3 regions of the Pedococcus sp. P1_H8 genome follow, and region 3 is predicted to be linked to each of the others. Evidence: predicted binding sites of a transcription regulator. Region 3 holds the regulator's gene; each other region holds the start of a gene.

Region 1 (3,275 bases), on a different contig from region 3:
TCGGAGTCGGTGCGCTCGATCTCGGCCTTGAGCTGGTTGACCCGGCCGGTGACGTCGTCGGAGTTGCCGGCGCCGTCGATGATCGTGGTGGTGTCCTTGGTGACGACGACGCGGCGGGCCTGGCCCAGCACGTCGAGGTCGGCCTGGTCGAGCTTGAGGCCGACCTCCTCGGAGATGACCTGGCCACCGGTGAGGGTCGCCATGTCCTGCAGCATCGCCTTGCGACGGTCGCCGAAGCCCGGCGCCTTGACCGCAACCACGTTGAACGTGCCGCGGATCTTGTTGACCACCAGGGTCGACAGCGCTTCGCCGTCGATGTCCTCGGCGATGATCAGCAGCGGCTTGCCGGTCTTGACGACCTTCTCCAGCACCGGCAGGACGTCGGCGATCGCCGAGATCTTGCCCTGGTTGATGAGGATGTAGGCGTCCTCGACCACGGCCTCCATGCGCTCTGCGTCGGAGACGAAGTAGGGCGAGATGTAGCCCTTGTCGAACTGCATGCCCTCGGTGAACTCGAGCTCGGTGGTCGCCGTCGACGACTCCTCGACGGTGATGACACCGTCCTTGCCGACCTTGTCGAAGGCCTCGGCGATGGTCGACCCGATCGTCTCGTCCTGGGCGGACAGCGCGGCGACCTGGGCGATCTCTTCCTTGCCCTCGATCTCGCGAGCGGTCTCGAGCAGCTTGGCGCTGACGGCCTGGACCGCCGCGTCGATGCCGCGCTTCAGGCTGGCCGGGGCGGCACCTGCGGCAACGTTGCGCAGGCCCTCCTTGACCATGGCCTGGGCGAGCACGGTGGCCGTCGTGGTGCCGTCACCCGCGATGTCGTTCGTCTTGGTGGCGACCTCCTTCGCGAGCTGGGCACCGAGGTTCTCGTAGGGGTCCTCGAGCTCGATCTCACGGGCGATGGTCACGCCGTCGTTGGTGATCGTCGGGGCGCCCCACTTCTTGTCGATGACGACGTTGCGGCCCTTCGGGCCGAGCGTCACCTTGACCGCGTTCGCGAGCGCGTCAACGCCGCGCTCCAGCGACTTGCGGGCGGAGTCGTTGAACTCCAGCGTCTTAGCCATGAAAGTCCTTCTCTAGCAATCGGATTCAGGGGGATTGAAGGCAACGTGCCCTGTATGCCGGCAGGCCGGCATACAGGGCACGTCACTCACGCGGTGCGGATGCTCAGCCGACGATGGCGAGGATGTCGCGGGCGGAGAGGATGAGGTACTCCTCGCCGCCGTGCTTGATCTCGGTGCCGCCGTACTTGCTGTAGATGACCCGGTCGCCGACGGTGACGTCGAGCGGGACGCGGTTGCCGTTGTCGTCGATCCGGCCGGGACCGATCGCGAGGACCTCGCCCTCCTGGGGCTTCTCCTTCGCGGTGTCCGGGATGACGAGGCCAGACGCGGTGGTCTGCTCGGCCTCGACGGACTTGACGACGATGCGGTCTTCGAGCGGCTTGATGGAAACCGACACGATGATGACCTCCCCTTCGGGAATGTCGAAGATGGACAGGTGGATGGTGCAGGTCGTGCTGTGGTGCTGGGTGCAACTGTGCTTTTGGTGGAGCAGTCACGGCCTGGCGGTCGCCGTCGCGGGGATCGACCGACTGGCTGCGTTAGCACTCGGCGAACCGGAGTGCCAACGCAAATCTAGGCTCGCGGTTAGCACTCGGTCAACTCGAGTGCCAGAGTTTGTCGGCGCGTTCGCCACCAGCGGACGAGGGAGGGGTGGGAGACCGACAAACCAGTTGCCGGGCGGGTGCTGCGGGCGGCAGGGTCAGGCAGGTGACCGACGCCCCCGAGACCTCCGCCGAAACCTCCCCCGAAGTCTCCCCCGAAACCTCCCGCGACATCTGCGCCGCGCTCCTTCGAGCGTACGACGAGCAGCTGCGCGAGGAGAGGGAGGTGCCCTCGTCGTTGGCCACCGCCCGGCTCGGTCCGCTCGTGCTCGCGACGTTCATGGGCGGGCATGGCTTCATCACCTACCGCACCCTCGACACCGACGCCGGACCGGCCACCGGGGACTCGGTCGCCCAGCTCGTGGAGCAGGCCCTCGCGCACTACGAGGCGATGCCCGAGATCACCGCGGTCGAGTGGAAGTCACGAGGCCACGACCGCGCCCCCGGCCTCCACGAGGCTCTCGTCGCTCACGGTTTCACCCCCGACGAGCCGGAGTCGATCATGATCGGCGAGGCCCGGCTGCTCGCCGTCGACGTCGAGCTGCCGGCAGGCGTCGCCATCCGACGGGTGACCGAGGAGGGCGACATCCGGGCCATGTGCGCCATGCAGGCCGAGGTGTTCGGCGACGACGAGGACGAGGCCAGGGACCATGCGGACCAGATCCTGCACCGGCTGCGGACCCGCGACGACATGGAGATGTGGGTGGCCGAGCACGACGGCCAGATCGTCAGCGCCGGTCGTCTCGAGCCCGTCGCCGGCACCGAGTTCGCCGGCATCTGGGGCGGCGCGACGCGACCCGAGTTCCGCGGGCGGGGGATCTACCGTGCCCTGACCGCTGCCCGGGCACGCTCGGCCATCCGCCACGGCAAGCGCTACATCAACAGCGACTCGACCGAGTTCTCCAGGCCGATCCTCGAGCGCTCCGGATTCCTCAAGGTCTCCACGACCACGCCCTACGAATGGCGCCGGCGCTGACTCATGCAAAAGGCGAGTTAGCGCCGCGGACGGGCGGCGCTAACTCGCCTTTTGCATGGATTGGCGCCGCCGCGGGTGGCACGGTCAGCACTGTGCGTACGACAGAATGCCCGGCATGGATCTGGCCCTGCTGCGACGGCTGACCACCGGCGAGGGCTGGGGTCTGCTGCAGTCCCTCCCGCCCTACGACGAGGCGGCCGCCCTGGCCCTGCAGCACCGGTTGCGGGCAGCCGGGTTCGACCCTGACCTCGTCGCGGCCGCCCTCAACCAGGCCCGGCTCCGTGCCAAGGCCCACGACAAGTTTGGCGAGTTCGCCCGCGGCATGGTGCTCACCTCCGACGGGCTCGAACAGGCGACCCGGCTGGCGGTGGCCGCCCAGCACGCCCAGCGCTACCGGGCCGCGGGCATCCACACGGTGCACGACCTCGGCTGCGGCATCGGTTCGGACGCCATGGCGATGGCGGGGCTCGACCTGCGGGTCAGGGCCATCGACGCCGACGAGGTCACCGCGGGGATCGCGGCGGTGAACCTGCGGCACTGGCCGGACTCCACGGCATACCAAGGGCTGGTGGAGGAGTTCACCGCGCCCTCTGGTGAGGGCGCGCGCGGGGTGGGGGCGTGGCTCGA
Region 2 (3,275 bases), on a different contig from region 3:
CGGGGAAACCCCTCGCCCGAGATCCCAGCTCTCGGGCCAGCTCCTGGTCCTGAGGCCCGAGAGCTGGGATCTCGGAGACACGGGTCACCCCACGAGGTCGTGAAGAATGCGCATGAGCTCGCCGCGGCGGTGCGGGTCGGAGAGGTCTGCTGCGGTGATCCGGATGACCTTCCAGCCCATGCCCTCGAGGAGGCGCACCCGCTGGACGTCGTTCTGCCACTGTCGGCGGTCAGTCCGGTGTTGGTCGCCCTCGTACTCGACGATGACGCGAGCCTCCCGCCACAGGAAGTCCACCCGTGCGAGGAACTGGCCGTCCTCGGCATACACAGTGGCGTTCAGCTCTGGCTCAGGCAGGCCCGCCCGGCCGAAGGCGAGCCGGGCTCTCGTCTCCATCGGCGATCCGCTGCCGCTCCGGATGAGCGCGGCGGCGGCACGCGCCTTGCGTTGCCCCCTGGCTCTCGTGCCCTCCCCAGCGCGGACGAAGGCGGCCAGCAGGTCGGGATCACGCGTCGCGAATGCGTCTCCGGCGATGACGAGGTCCTCGACGGAGAGGCCGGGCAGCGGTGCGAGGTCGGCCCAGGTGGGGACCGGCGATGTGACCCTCAGCCCTCGGAGGACCTCCAGCGCGCGTCGCTCCAGGCCTCGATGGCCACGGACACCCGTCCGTCGCAGTGGCGTGCCCGGGGTGAGGACGTCGACCGGCTCCGTCAGGGCCCACGGGGTCGGCAGCGGGAGGCGCCAGAGCCGGGCGGCAGTCAGGTGGGAGAAGGCCGACCCGTTCGGGAGGATCAGCGACAGGTCGCGGACCCGGTCCTCGATGCTGCCCGCGGGTCGGCTGCTGCGCAGACCCCAGGACGGTCGCGCCAGGTCGCGCGCGTCGAGTCGGGACTGTGTGACCTGCTCCTGGCGTGCTTCGGCCACGGTGAACGCCCGATCGCGGAGCGCCGGGCAGTGGAGTCAACGGTCGAGGCACCCCGTGAGAGTGGCAAATCCGCGGCCCGCGACTCCGAGTTCTCCACAGGCGGCCGCGCGCGTCCGCCGAGATCCCAGCTCTCGCCCTACGGCAGGGTCCTGAAGCCCGAGAGCTGGGATCTCGGGGCAGTCCGGGAGCGGCGGCCTTAGCGGCCTAACGCCGCGAGCACCGACCCGTTTGCACTCTCCCCCTGAGAGTGCCAATAATGGCGTTAGCACTCTCACCATGAGAGTGACAATCCAGGCCAGTCAGGGCGAGGTCCGGGGACCGCGGCGACGTGAGCCGCGCAAGCCGGTCCGTCCGTCGCGGGCGCCCGCTGGCCATCGTTTACGTTTCGCGTGGGAGGAACCACCCGAATGGCCAAGATCATCGCTTTCGATGAAGAGGCTCGCCGCGGTCTCGAGCGGGGAATGAACATTCTCGCCGATGCCGTCCGCGTGACCCTCGGTCCGAAGGGCCGCAACGTCGTCCTCGAGAAGAAGTGGGGAGCCCCCACGATCACCAACGATGGTGTGTCCATCGCCAAGGAGATCGAGCTGGACGACCCGTACGAGAAGATCGGCGCAGAGCTGGTCAAGGAAGTTGCCAAGAAGACGGATGACGTCGCTGGCGACGGCACGACCACGGCCACCGTTCTCGCCCAGGCCCTCGTCAAGGAGGGTCTGCGCAACGTCGCCGCAGGCGCCAACCCGATGGCCCTCAAGCGTGGCATCGAGAAGGCCGTCGAGGCCGTCTCCGCCCAGCTGCTCGAGATGGCCAAGGACGTCGAGACCAAGGAGCAGATTGCTTCGACGGCCTCGATCTCTGCTGCTGACCCCCTGATCGGCGAGATGATCGCCGAGGCCATGGACAAGGTCGGCAAGGAAGGCGTCATCACCGTCGAGGAGTCCAACACCTTCGGCCTCGAGCTCGAGCTCACCGAGGGCATGCGCTTCGACAAGGGCTACATCAGCCACTACTTCGTCACCGACACCGAGCGCATGGAAGCGGTTCTCGAGGACGCCTACGTCCTCGTGGTCAACTCCAAGATCTCCGGCATCAAGGACCTGCTGCCCCTCCTCGAGAAGGTCATGCAGTCCGGCAAGCCGCTGCTCATCATCTCGGAGGACGTGGACGGCGAGGCCCTGTCGACCCTGGTGGTCAACAAGATCCGCGGCACCTTCAAGTCGGTTGCCGTCAAGGCTCCCGGCTTCGGTGACCGTCGCAAGGCCATGCTGGCCGACATCGCCATCCTCACCGGTGGCCAGGTCATCTCCGAGGAGGTCGGCCTCAAGCTCGATACCGCGGAGCTCGACATGCTCGGCCGCGCTCGCAAGGTCGTCGTCACCAAGGACGAGACGACCATCGTCGAGGGTGCTGGCGACGCCGACCAGATCCAGGGTCGCGTCAACCAGATCCGCGCCGAGATCGACAAGTCCGACAGCGACTACGACCGCGAGAAGCTGCAGGAGCGCCTGGCCAAGCTGGCCGGCGGTGTCGCAGTCATCAAGGCCGGTGCCGCGACCGAGGTCGAGCTCAAGGAGCGCAAGCACCGCATCGAGGATGCAGTGCGCAACGCCAAGGCTGCCATCGAGGAGGGGATCGTCGCCGGTGGTGGCGTGGCCCTGCTCCAGGCGACCAAGGCCGCGTTCGAGAAGCTCGAGCTCGAGGGTGACGAGGCCACCGGTGCGAACATCGTTCGCGTCGCAGCCTCCGCTCCGCTCAAGCAGATCGCGATCAACGCCGGCCTCGAGGGTGGCGTCGTGGCAGAGAAGGTCAGCACGCTCGATGCAGGGTGGGGCCTCAACGCCGCCACCGGCGAGTACGTCGACCTCATCGCCGCGGGCATCATCGACCCGGCGAAGGTGACGCGTTCCGCGCTGCAGAACGCCGCGTCGATCGCCGCGCTGTTCCTCACCACCGAGGCCGTCATCGCCGACAAGCCCGAAAAGGCTCAGGCGATGGCCCCCGGTGGCGACGAGATGGGTGGCATGGGCTTCTGAGTCCATTGGAGCTGCTCCGACCAAGCTGACGCACTCCTTCGTCGCGCGTCAGCCGGGTCGGTCGTCACAGATCCGCCAAGGGCGGCTCACCTTCGGGTGGGCCGCCCTTCGGCTTTGTGCCCCACTGGACAGGTATGCCGTGTAGAACGGTCTCGTGCCGACTCACCTCCCCGCGGGGCCCCTGACGCTGGGGCCGCTGCTCCGCTACATCGGTGAGACATCGGCGACGGTCTGGGTCCAGACGCGAGACTCCGCCGTGGTGCGGGTGCGGGCTTTCGACCGGGAGTGGTCGGTGCCCACCTTCGGTGCGCACGATCGGC
Region 3 (3,275 bases):
GCGGGCCTTGTCGCCACGCTCCCCACGCCACTGCACGATGCTCCGCGAGGCCTGCCAGGGCACCACCTCGTCGACCCCGAACTCGGTCGCCGCCTCGATCGCCTGGTCGTCACGGTCCCCCTTGGCCAGGGCCTGCACGAGGACGAACCGGGGCACGGCCTCGGGCTCGCGGCATACCTCGACGACGGTCAGGTCGAGCTCGGCCTTGCCGGCCGCCAGCACCGTGCAGGTGACCCGCAGGCCGCCGCCATCGGCGAGCATCACCTGCTCCCCCGCCGCGATCCGGCGGACGGTCGCGGCGTGCCGGCCCTCGGGACCGTCGAGCACCAGCCGGGTGCCCGCAGCGGCCTCGACGAGGACGGCTGGTTCGACGAGGAACAGCGGGAGGGTCACGTCGGAGGGGCCTTGCTACTTGGCCTTGAACGCGTCACGGAGCTTGCCGAACAGCCCGGGGTGGGCCGGGGACAGCCGCCCTGCCGGGTGCTCCTCACCGCGCAGCGTGGCCAGCTGGCGAAGCAGCTCCTCCTGCTGCTCGTCCAAGCGGGTCGGGGTCTGCACGTTGGCGTGGATGATGAGGTCACCGCGGCCGGTGCCGCGCAGGTGCGTGACCCCCAAGCCGCGCAGCGTCATCGCGTCGCCGGGCTGCGTGCCGGACTTGATCTCGAGCTCGTTGCTGCCGTCGAAGGTGTCGAGCTTGACGGTGGTACCGAGCGCTGCGGCCGTCATGGGCAGCTCGACGGTGCAGTGCAGGTCGTCGCCACGCCGCTGGAAGGTCTGGTGCGGCCGCACTGCCACCTCGACGTAGAGGTCGCCGGCCGGCCCGCCGCCCTGGCCGACCTCACCCTCGCCGGCGAGCTGGATGCGCGTGCCGGTGTCCACTCCCGCAGGGACCTTGATCTTGAGGGTGCGGCGGGTGCGGACCCGGCCGTCCCCGGAGCACTCGAAGCACGGGCTGACGAGCACCTCGCCGTAGCCCTGGCAGGTGACACAGGGACGGGTCGTCATCACCTGGCCGAGGAACGAGCGCTGGACCTGCTGGATCTCGCCGCGACCGCCGCACACGTCACAGGTGCGGCGCGCGGTGCCCGGCTGCGCTCCGTCACCGTGACAGGTGGAGCACACCACGGCCGTCTCGATGGCGAGCTCTTTCTCGGCACCGAACACGGCGTCACCGAGGTCGATGTCGAGCCGGATCAGGGCGTCCTGCCCCCGCCGCTGCCGTGACCGCGGACCCCGCTGGGCCTGACCAGCCCCGGCACCGAAGAAGGCGTCCATGATGTCGCTGAACGAGAAGCCCTGACCGAACCCCGCAGCGCCACCGGCATAGGGGTCGGACCCCATGTCGTAGGACCGCCGCTTGTCCGCGTCGGAGAGCACGTCATAGGCCTGCGAGACCTTCTTAAACTGCTCCTCCGCCTCGGGGCTGGGGTTGACGTCGGGGTGCAGCGTCCGCGCCTTCTTGCGATACGCGCGCTTGATGTCGTCGGGGCTGGCGTCCCGGGACACACCCAGGTCCTGGTAGTAGTCGTTCAACGAATGTCCTTGGTGTCACCGGGGTGACGGTCGGTGGTACGTGGTCGAACGCGCGTCACTGCGCGAGGATTCGGGAGACGTAGGTCGCCACGGCCCGCACCGACGCCATCGTCGTGGGGTAGTCCATCCGGGTGGGGCCGAGGACGCCGAGTCCGGCGACGAGCTCGGATCCCGAGCCGTACTCGGTCGAGACGACCGAGGTCGACTGGAGCCCGGCGAACGGGTTCTCGTGGCCGATGCGCACCGAGACCGTGTCGGAGGTCTCGCGTGCGGTGCCCAGCAGCTTGAGCAGCACGACGTGCTGTTCGAGGGCTTCCAGGACCGGGCCGATGCTCAGCGGGAAGTCGGTGCCGACGCGCGCGAGGTTCGCGGTGCCCGCGAGGACGACACGCTCCTCACGCTCCTCGACGAGAGCGTCGTCGAGGGACCGCACGACGGCGCGCACCAGGTCACGGTCGACCGGCTCGAACTCGTCGGCGAGGCTGGCCAGCGACGCGGCGGCGTCAACGAGCCGCTGTCCGACGGCGCGGGCGTTGACCTTGGCCCGGACCAGCCCGAGGGTCGCCTCGCCGTCCTTGGTGGACAGGTCGTGGCTGGTCTCGATGACGCGTTGCTCGACGCGGCCGGTGTTGACGATGAGCACGACCATCAGGCGGGTCGGGCCCATCGCGACGAACTCGATGTGCCGCACGGTCGAGCGGGTCAGCGACGGGTACTGCATGACTGCGACCTGCCGGGTCAGTGAGGCGAGCAGGCGAACGGTCCGGTCCACCACGTCGTCGAGGTCGACGGCACCCTCGAGGAACTGGGCGATGGCGGCCCGCTCGGCCGCCGTCATCGGCTTGACCGAGCTCAACCGGTCGACGAACAGGCGGTAGCCGGCATCCGTCGGCACGCGCCCGGCGCTGGTGTGGGGAGCCGCGATCAGGCCCTCCTCCTCGAGCGCCGCCATGTCGTTGCGGACGGTGGCGGCCGAGACCCCCAGCTGGTGCCGGTCGAGCAGGGCCTTGGAACCCACCGGCTCAGAGGTCTGGACGTAGTCCTGCACGATCGCGCGCAGCACTGCGAGTCGACGTTCCTCGCTCATCAGGCACCTCCTTCGACCGATCTGGCCCGGCTACGGACAGGCTGGCACTCAGGCTCAGCGAGTGCCAAGTCTACGGTGTTCCCCTGTCCTGGCCGCACGGGCGGCGCGCCCGCGCTGCCGAGGCCTCGCCGCGGCATACCCTGCGTCGGTGTCCGACCGCTATGGCTCCGATGTCCTGTCCGGTGACTGGAAGGTCCCCCCGCGGGGCCGATCCCGCGAGGTGGAGGCCGAGACCGGCCTGGTCGTCGAGGACGTCGAGACCGGGTGGTGTGGTGCGGTGGTGCGCGTCGAGAAGGCGGGCGGGATGCGCGTCGTGCACCTCGAGGACCGTCGCGGCCGCACCAAGGGCTTCCCCATAGGGCCGGGTTTCCTGCTCGACGGAGCTCCGGTCATCCTGACCCCGCCCACTGCCGCGGCCCGTGCCCAGCTGGCCGACGCACGCGCCGCGGCCTCCCGCACGGCCTCCGGCTCGAGGACCGTCGAGGGCGCGCGCGCCAAGGTGGCCAGCGGCTCGCGGATCTTCGTCGAGGGCCGGCACGACGCCGAGCTGGTCGAAAAGGTCTGGGGCGCCGACCTGCGGGTCGAGGGAGTCGTCGTGGAGCTGCTGGAGGGCGTGGACGACCTGGTCGCGGCGATCGCGGACTTCCAGCCCGGC

What was found. The regulator HrcA, encoded in region 3, represses chaperone genes, less so after heat shock. The targets are predictions, from matches to a motif close to TTNGCACTCGNNNNNNNCGAGTGCNAA.
Region 1: groES (co-chaperone GroES) is a predicted target of HrcA. The motif match lies at 1,656-1,682, and genes of this name have one in related genera.
Region 2: groL (chaperonin GroEL) is a predicted target of HrcA. The motif match lies at 1,185-1,211, and genes of this name have one in related genera.

What each region holds. Positions count from the first base shown of each region.
Region 1 covers NZ_JBFUCP010000007.1:44,282-47,556, reverse strand. The annotation lists gene groL (chaperonin GroEL) at 1-1,070, opposite strand, end outside; gene groES (co-chaperone GroES) at 1,174-1,467, opposite strand; gene AC1DYG_RS11315 (GNAT family N-acetyltransferase) at 1,845-2,648, shown strand; gene AC1DYG_RS11310 (class I SAM-dependent methyltransferase) at 2,764-3,275, shown strand, end outside.
Region 2 covers NZ_JBFUCP010000008.1:250,736-254,010, reverse strand. The annotation lists gene AC1DYG_RS13955 (endonuclease domain-containing protein) at 85-921, opposite strand; gene groL (chaperonin GroEL) at 1,330-2,955, shown strand; gene AC1DYG_RS13945 (alkaline phosphatase D family protein) at 3,110-3,275, shown strand, end outside.
Region 3 covers NZ_JBFUCP010000001.1:402,562-405,836, forward strand. The annotation lists gene AC1DYG_RS01945 (16S rRNA (uracil(1498)-N(3))-methyltransferase) at 1-393, opposite strand, end outside; gene dnaJ (molecular chaperone DnaJ) at 409-1,533, opposite strand; gene hrcA (heat-inducible transcriptional repressor HrcA) at 1,589-2,620, opposite strand; gene AC1DYG_RS01960 (DUF3097 domain-containing protein) at 2,769-3,275, shown strand, end outside.